Regions from separate parts of the Microbacterium sp. MMO-56 genome, predicted to be linked through region 2. Evidence: predicted binding sites of a transcription regulator. Region 2 holds the regulator's gene; the other holds the start of a gene.

Region 1 (4,190 bases), on a different contig from region 2:
ACATCGAAGTCGCAGCGAAGCTGGGCGGCGCCGACCTCTCGGGGAACCCGACGCTGTTCGATGCGGTTCTGAAGGCGAAGAAGACCTCGGTCCCGAAGGACAACATCGATCGCGCCATCAAGCGCGGAGCGGGTATCGGCGGCGAAGCCGTGGAGTACTCGTCGATCATGTACGAGGGATACGGCCCCAACGGCGTCGCGCTGATGATCGAGTGTCTGACCGACAACAAGAACCGCGCGGCCGCCGAGGTGCGCACCGCACTCACCCGCAACGGCGGGACACTGGCCGACCCCGGGTCGGTCGCCTACAACTTCACCCGCAAGGGCGTCATCGTCGTCTCCGAGGAGGGGACGACCGAGGACGACGTCATGATGGCGGCCCTCGAGGCCGGGGCCGAGGAGATCGAGCCGCACGCCCAGGGTTTCGAGGTCATCACCGAGGCATCCGACCTCGTCACGGTCCGCAGCGCGCTGCAGGACGCCGGGATCGAGTACGAGTCGGCGGACGTCGAGTTCGTGCCGAACCTCAAGGTCGAGATCGATGCGGAGACCGCGCGCAAGGTTTTCCGGCTCATCGACGCGCTCGAGGACAGCGACGACGTGCAGAACGTCTTCAGCAACTTCGATCTCTCCGCCGACGTCCAGGCCGAGCTCGAGAACGACGAGTGACCGGGCGGGCTGGACGCCCGCCCGCGTTTCGAGAGCGGATGCCCTCCCGCGCCGCATAGCGTGGGGGAGTGGCATCCGCTCTTCGTGTTCTGGGAATCGACCCCGGCCTCACCCGCTGCGGCGTCGGTGTCGTGGACGTGCGTGCCGACCGGTCCGCGTCGCTCGTGCACGTGGGGGTCGTCCGCTCCGTGGCCGACCTGCCCATCGGTGATCGTCTGGCCGTGATCGCTGCGGGTCTTCGAGCCGTGATGGCGGAGCACCGGCCGGATGTCGTCGCGGTCGAGCGCGTGTTCGCTCAGCAGAACCGCTCCACCGTGATGGGAACGGCGCAGGCCAGCGGGGTCGCGCTGCTGCTCGCCGCGGAGCACGGGCTGCCCGCCGCGACTCACACGCCCTCGGAGGTCAAAGCCGCGATCACGGGATACGGATCCGCCGACAAGCTGCAGGTGCAGACGATGGTCGCGCGCGTGCTGCGCCTCGACGCCCTCCCGCAGCCGGCGGATGCCGCGGACGCTCTGGCGATCGCGCTTTGCCACGCCTGGCGGCGGGGTGGCCCGTCGGTGTCGACGGGCTCCGGGTCGCTGACCCCCGCGCAGCGCGCCTGGGCGGACGCGGAGCGGGCCGCGCGCCGCTGAGCCCCTTCCCGTGAGACGGGCGCGCGCTCGTGCGGGGTTGTGCCTTCATGTGCCGTGGCCTTGCCCGGCTGTGCTCTGCGGGTTTGGGGTGGGGGGGGGGGGGGGCGGGGGGGGGGTGGGGGGCCGGGGGCGGGGGCGGGCCGCGCCGCGGGGCCCCCCCCCCCCCCCCCCCCCCCCCAAACCCGTGACGGGGCGACCCTTGGCGACCCCGAACCTGTGGGGGATGGCCTCGGGCGACCATTGGCGACCCCGAACTCGTGGGGGGGATGGCGCCCGGGTGAGCTGGGGCCCACCCCGGTTGGTTCTGCGGGTTTGGGGTCGCTTCTGGTCGCCTCAGGGGCGGGATGGCGACCAGATGAGACCCCGAACGTGGAGCGGGGCGACCCTTGGCGACCCCGAACCTGTGGGGAATGACCTCGGGCGGGCGGCGGGATGACCCTGCGCACGCGCCACGCGTGTCGGTCGAACAAAACTGCGAACGGCTCGTAGGGTGGGGGGATGATCTCTTCGCTGCGGGGCCGCGTGCTGCATGTGGACGCCGAGTCGGCGATCGTGGAGGTCGGCGGCGTGGGCTTCTCCGTCGCGGTGACCTCCCAGCTGGCTCGGGGGCTGCGCCTGGGCGACGAGGCGCTGCTGCACACCAATCTGGTGGTGCGGGAGGACGCGCTCTCGCTCTACGGATTCGCCGAACGCGACGAGCTGGACACCTTCATCCTGCTCCTCAGCGTGTCGGGCGTCGGACCGAAGTCGGCGCTCGGGGTGCTGTCCGCCCTGTCCGTCGACCAGATCGCCGCGGCGGTGTCCGCCGAGGACGACGCGCCGTTCCGGCGCGTGTCGGGCATCGGCCCGAAGACGGCGAAGCTCATCGTGGTCCAGCTCGCCGGCAAGCTGCACGTCGCGCCGGCGGGGGCGGGTGTCTCCGGGGCGAGAGGCGCGGCGACGTCGTCCCCGGGCATCGCCGAACAGGTCGTGGCGGCCTTGGTCGCCCTGGGCTGGAACGAGCGCGTGAGCGTCGAGACCGTCCGCGACGTCGGCGGCACCGTCGCCGGAGCGGAGGCCGCCTCCGTCCCCGCTCTCCTGAAGCTCGCCCTCGCGCACCTCGGCCCGAGCCGGACGGAGCGCGCCGATGTCTGACGACGCGATCCGCGACCCCGGCATCGCGGAGGACGACTCCGAGCTCGCCGTCGAAGGGGCGCTCCGACCGGTCTCGCTCGCCGAGTTCGTCGGCCAGCAGAAGGTGCGCGGGCAGCTCCAGCTGCTGCTGGATGCCGCCCGCATCCAGCAGCGTCCCGCCGACCACATCCTGCTGTCCGGGCCGCCGGGCCTCGGCAAGACGACGCTCGCGATGATCGTCGCCCACGAGAGCGGGCGGCCGCTGCGGCTGTCGTCGGGCCCCGCGATCCAGCACGCCGGCGATCTCGCCGCCCTGCTGTCGAGCCTCCAGCCCGGGGAGGTGCTCTTCATCGACGAGATCCACCGGATGGCCCGCTCCGCCGAAGAGATGCTGTACCTCGCGATGGAGGACTTCCGCATCGACATCATGGTCGGCAAGGGCGCCGGTGCGACCAGCATCCCGCTCGATCTCGCGCCCTTCACGCTGGTGGGGGCCACGACGCGCTCGGGCCTGCTGCCCAATCCGCTGCGCGACCGGTTCGGCTTCACGGCGCATCTGGAGTACTACGAGCCCGCCGAGCTCGAACGCGTCATCGCGCGGTCGGCGACGGTCCTCGGCGTCGAGGTGCCGCCCCGCGCGCGCGACGAGATCGCGCGCCGCTCACGCGGCACGCCGCGCATCGCGAACCGCCTGCTGCGACGCGTGCGCGACTACGTCATCGTGCACGGAGCGGGGCCCGGTCAGGCGGCGACCGAGGCGGACGTCGCCCAGGCGCTCGAGCTGTACGACGTCGACGCGATCGGTCTCGACCGTCTCGACCGGGCCGTGCTGGATGCCGTCGTACGGCGGTTCCGCGGCGGTCCCGTCGGCCTGAGCACCCTCGCGGTCACGGTGGGAGAAGAGGGGGAGACCATCGAGTCGGTCGTCGAGCCGTACCTGGTGCGCATCGGCTTCCTCGGTCGTACGCCCCGCGGGCGGATCGCCACCCCCGAGGCGTACGCGCACCTGCGTGTCGCGCCCCCGGTCGAGGCCCTCCCTCTCGAAGACCTCTAGATTCCATGACCTATAATCGCTGAAGGCTTCTGCCGACTTCCTTCAGCCGACTCTTCCTCTGCCGATCGGCGTGCACCCGAAAGGTCTCACTCATGGACATCCTTCTGCTCGTCGCCATGGCGGCGCTCCTCGTCTTCATGTTCTGGAGCTCCCGTCGTCGCGCGCAGAAGATGAAGGCCGAGCAGGAGGCCAAGTCGCGGGCGATGCTCCCCGGCGTGAAGGTGCTGCTGCAGGGCGGTCTGTACGGCACGCTCGTCGAGTACGACGGCGATGACCTGTCCAAGTCGGCGCGCGTCGAGCTCGCCCCGGGCATGGAGGTCGAGGTCCACAGCCAGGCGATCCTCCGTGTCGTCGACGAGGACACCGACACCGTGACCGAGGATGAGTTCATCGACGCCGAGGCGGAGAAGGCCGAGTACATCGCCGATGTCGCGGACGGCGAGATCACCTCGATCAGCGACGACCAGGCGCGCGAGCGCGCCGCCGCGACCGACCCCAAGCCCGACAAGAAGTCCCAGGCCTGAGTCCGTCCGCGCGACGCGCGGCACATCGAGAAAGCTGACCATCCGTGGCCTCTCCCACCCCTGTGCGCCATGCCTGGCGCGCACTGACCGGACTGCTCGCGATCGTCGTGGTCCTGTTCGGCATCAACGCGCTCGGCGTGTTCGTGTTCACGAACGCCAACGGCCAGCCGGCGAGCTCATGGCTCCCCGAGCTCGC
Region 2 (4,190 bases):
CTCGCCATGCGGGCCCGCGAAGGTCGCCGGCACGCCCACGGGCATCCACGCCGCCTCCGCCGTGTCCTCGCCGGCGACGCGTGTCACCCCGCCGTCCGCGGAGACCAGCCAGATCCCCGTCCCCGTGCGACCGGAGCCCGAGACGAGGAATCCGTCGGAGCGGGCATCCTCGACCCCGAGGCGCGCCGTCGCGGGGATCTCGACGTCCCGGGACGTCCCGTCTGGCTGCACGATCACGAGGCGGTCCGCCCCGTCGGTGCGGATCGCGCCGATCCGCCCCTCCGAGAGCAGCGCGTACCAGCGCAGGCCCAGCACCCAGAGGCCTCCGCCCGTGTCGGCGTCGGCGGGCGCCAGAGGACGCCGCGCGACATCCCGCGGGGCATCGTCGGTGTCGGTGTCGGTGTCGGTGCGGGTGGTCGCGAGGTCGACGGCCCACAGGTTCCAGCGGCCGGTGGGCTCGTCGATGCAGACGAGCTCGTCGTCGGTGCGCCACGCCGGCTGGAGCGCCGCGGTCTCGCCCGAGGTCACGGCGCGCCACGACGCGACACGACCGGACTCGATGCGTCCGACGCGCACCTCGGTGCGGTCCCACGGCATGTGCGGGTGATCCCAGGCGACCCACGCGAGGCGAGACCCGTCGGGGGACAGCTCCGGCTGTGCGACGAAGTCGCTTCCCGAGACGAGCTCGGTCACCGACGGATCGGTCTCGTCGAGCGAGACGCGCACGATCGCGCGGTGCGGAACCGCGCCGGTCTCGCGTTCCAGGACCGCGAGGAGCGTGCCGTGCTGCCATCGCAGGCCGCCGTAGCGTGCCGCGGGATCGACGGGCGTCAGCGCGCGCGGCGCCTCACCCGGATCGAGTGCCCAGACGCGCTGGTCGGTCTTCTCGACGAACAGCAGGGTGCCGGTGCCGGTGACCGTCCAGGCGCCCCCGCCGTACTCGTGCACACGGGAGCGCGCGCTCCACGGCGCGGGAAGGAGTGTCTCGACCGTGCCCGCCGCATCGCGTCGGCGCACCGCCGTGCGCCCGCCCTCCTCCGGGAGCGACTCGCCCCACCAGACCTCGTCGCCGACGAACGCGGCCCCCTCGTACCGCGGCGCAGCGGCCGAGGCCCACTGCGCCGTGAGGGGGGAGGGCCAGGAACCGAAGGGGAGCGCGGAGACCATCACCCCACGCTATCCGCCGCGGACGCAGGGCGTCGCGCGCGCAGCACCGCGGGGACGCGCCACCGGCTGCGGGACCACACCACCGGTGCGAGCACGGCGCCGAGGGCGGCCGTCACGACGGCTGTCCGCACCATCGCGTCCGTGAGCTGGACGTAGACGGCGTCGAGGCCGGGCGCGGACACGCCGGCGTCGGCCGCGACCGATCCCACCAGCGAGCCGCCCACGGCGACGCCGACGCACACCGCCCCGGCGCCGACCAGCAGTGCGACGCCCGAGCCGAGCAGCGCGGTCGTGCGCCGCCGCGCGATGAGGACGCCCGCCGCGAGGAGAGCCGCGGCGAGCACCGGAAGCCACAGGCCGACCGACACGGCGAGGGCGTACCCGCCGCGCAGGAGCGCGAGAGTCTCGCCGTCGCCGAGGATCACGACGCGGTCCACGGCGGGGATGAGGTCTGCGACGGCGGCATCCCGGGCCGCGAGGCTCTGCCTGATCTGCGCCACGACGGCGCCCAGCTGGATGCCGACGCCGTCGTCCGTCCGCACGACGAGTCCGCGCCCGTCGGAGGTGGCCGCGGTGACCAGACCCCGGTGCGCGGCGCGCGTGGCCGTCGCCCAGACGTCCGTGAACGCCTCCGAGCCGACGGCCCGCGTGACCGCGCGCTCGGCGGCACTCCTCAGCCCCTCGGCGGCGGGCTCCTCGAGCAGTCGCAGCGCCGCGACCGCTCTCGCGGGCAGCCCCAGCGCGGCGACGCCGTCGACGACGCTCGAGGCCATCGCGCCGAAGTCCACCTGCGCCGTGAGGGCATCCATCGTCTCGTCGACCACCATCGCCTGCACGTCCGCGTCGCCGGCGAGGGGCGAGAGCGTCGCGACGAACGCGTCCTCGTCCACGAGCTGCACCCGCGCCCACGCGGCGACGATCGCGACGGGCACGAGGATCGCCGCCACGACGATGCAGGTCGCGGAGAGCCACGCACGCCACGCGCGGCCGTCGGTGGAGATATGTGCGCTCACCCCGTCATTGTGGCGGATGCGGGGCGATGCGGGGACGGACCCGGCGTCAGACCGCCCGCAGAACGGCGACGACCTTGCCGAGCACGACGGCGTCGTCTCCGAGGATGGGCTCGAAGGCGGAGTTGCGCGGCAGGAGCCACGTGTGCCCGTCGCGCTGGCGGAAGGTCTTCACCGTCGCCTCGCCCTCGAGCATCGCCGCGACGATGTCCCCGTTGTCGGCCGTGGGCTGCGAGCGTACGACCACCCAGTCGCCGTCGCAGATCGCGGCGTCGATCATCGATTCGCCGCTCACCTTGAGCATGAACAGGTCGCCCTTGCCGACGAGCTGGCGCGGCAGCGGGAAGATCTCCTCGACCTGCTGGTCGGCCGTGATCGGCACGCCGGCCGCGATCCTGCCCACCAGGGGGACGAGGGCTGCGTCGCCGACGGCGGGGGCGAGGTCGGCGGGGTTCTCCGTGGACGCTCCGGGGAGGTCGATCAGCACCTCCATCGCGCGCGTCTTCCCGGCGTCGCGGCGCAGGTACCCGCTCAGCTCGAGCTGATTGAGCTGATGCGTGACGCTCGAGAGCGACTTCAGGCCCACGGCGTCGCCGATCTCACGCATGCTCGGCGGGTACCCGTGGCGCGCGATCGACTGCTGGATGATGTCGAGGATCGCCAGCTGCTTCTCGCTGAGGTTCTTCCGCCGACGCGTCTGCGGTCGTTCCATGGCGCACTCCTTCTGATCGTCCTGTCCGTCCCGATCCACCCGGCGACCAGCGCTCTTCTTCGAATGTCGGAGGTCGGTGATGGGGTCTCTGTATCGAAACCGTATCCGGCCTCGGCCGATTCGACCGGCAGGCATCCGCGTGTCGCGTTCGATTCTTCTCCGACACGGATGCCGGTTGACAGCACACATTATCGAAGATAGCTTCGGAAGAGAACTTCGCACCCGGCCCTCCGGCCCGAGGGCCGGATGCGAAGATCCCGACATCCGAGGCCTCGCCCTGAGGAGGGACCATGACCACCATCGACATCTCCGGCACCCCGGTCGTGAGCGCGCGCATCCCCGCGACGCGACTGCGCCTCACCGCCCGTGGACGTCGCGTGATCGCGGCCCTCGCGTCCCTCCCCGCCGTGATCGCGCTCAGCATCGCGATCGTGTCCAGCGGGGGAGCCCTGGCATCCGGCGAAGGCGGGGCGCCCGCGGGCACGTTCTCGCACATCACGGTGATGCCCGGCGACACGCTCTGGTCCATCGCCGGCGACATCGCGCCGGACGCCGATCCCCGGGACGTGGTCGATGAGATCATCCGGCTGAACGCGCTGCCGTCCGGCGCCGTGGCCGCGGGGGAGCGCCTCGCCCTTCCGCTGCAGTACTCGTCCGCCGACTGATCCGGTGACGAGCAGGGCGTCCCCGCGCGGGCCGCTCTACGATGGGGCTGTGAGTGCGAGTGTGGATGACCTGCCCCTACGACCGGATCTGCGCGGCCTGACGCCCTACGGCGCACCGCAGGCGCCTCTGCCGGTGGCGCTCAACGTCAACGAGAACACCCATCCCGTACCCGACGAGGTCGCGGACGACATCGTCGACGCGATCGCGCGGGCGGTGCGTGAGGTCAACCGCTATCCGGACCGGGAGTTCACGCTGCTGCGCGAGGGCTTCGCGGACTACCTCGGCCACGGACTGACCCCCGACCAGATCTGGGCGGCCAACGGGTCCAACGAGGTGCTGCAGCACCTGCTGCAGGCGTTCGGCGGGCCGGGCCGCACGGCCTTCGGCTTCGCTCCGACCTACTCGATGTACCCGCTGCTGACGCGGGCCACGGGCGCGACCTACGTCGCGGGCACCCGAGGCGTCGACTACACGCTCGACGTCGACGATGCGCGTCGCCAGATCGAGGATGCGGCGCCCGACATCGTGTTCCTGTGCTCGCCGAACAATCCGACCGGGACGCCGCTCTCCCTCGACGTGGTGGAGGCCGTGTACGACGCGACCGACGGCATCGTCATCGTGGACGAGGCGTATCA

Evidence for each region. Region 2 encodes LexA, which represses DNA repair genes until DNA is damaged. Its sites were predicted from a motif close to TCGAACANNTGTTCGA; they were not measured.
Region 1: the regulator LexA is predicted to act here: its motif matches at 1,766-1,781, upstream of ruvA (Holliday junction branch migration protein RuvA).

What each region holds. Positions count from the first base shown of each region.
Region 1 is NZ_JBBCVW010000016.1:79,435-83,624, reverse strand. It holds gene WFI00_RS13925 (YebC/PmpR family DNA-binding transcriptional regulator) at 1-668, shown strand, start outside; gene ruvC (crossover junction endodeoxyribonuclease RuvC) at 737-1,303, shown strand; gene ruvA (Holliday junction branch migration protein RuvA) at 1,802-2,437, shown strand; gene ruvB (Holliday junction branch migration DNA helicase RuvB) at 2,430-3,470, shown strand; gene WFI00_RS13905 (preprotein translocase subunit YajC) at 3,563-3,994, shown strand; gene secD (protein translocase subunit SecD) at 4,039-4,190, shown strand, end outside.
Region 2 is NZ_JBBCVW010000012.1:35,742-39,931, reverse strand. It holds gene WFI00_RS11510 (S9 family peptidase) at 1-1,167, opposite strand, end outside; gene WFI00_RS11505 (hypothetical protein) at 1,167-2,180, opposite strand; gene lexA (transcriptional repressor LexA) at 2,227-2,889, opposite strand; gene WFI00_RS11495 (LysM peptidoglycan-binding domain-containing protein) at 3,180-3,554, shown strand; gene WFI00_RS11490 (histidinol-phosphate transaminase) at 3,604-4,190, shown strand, end outside.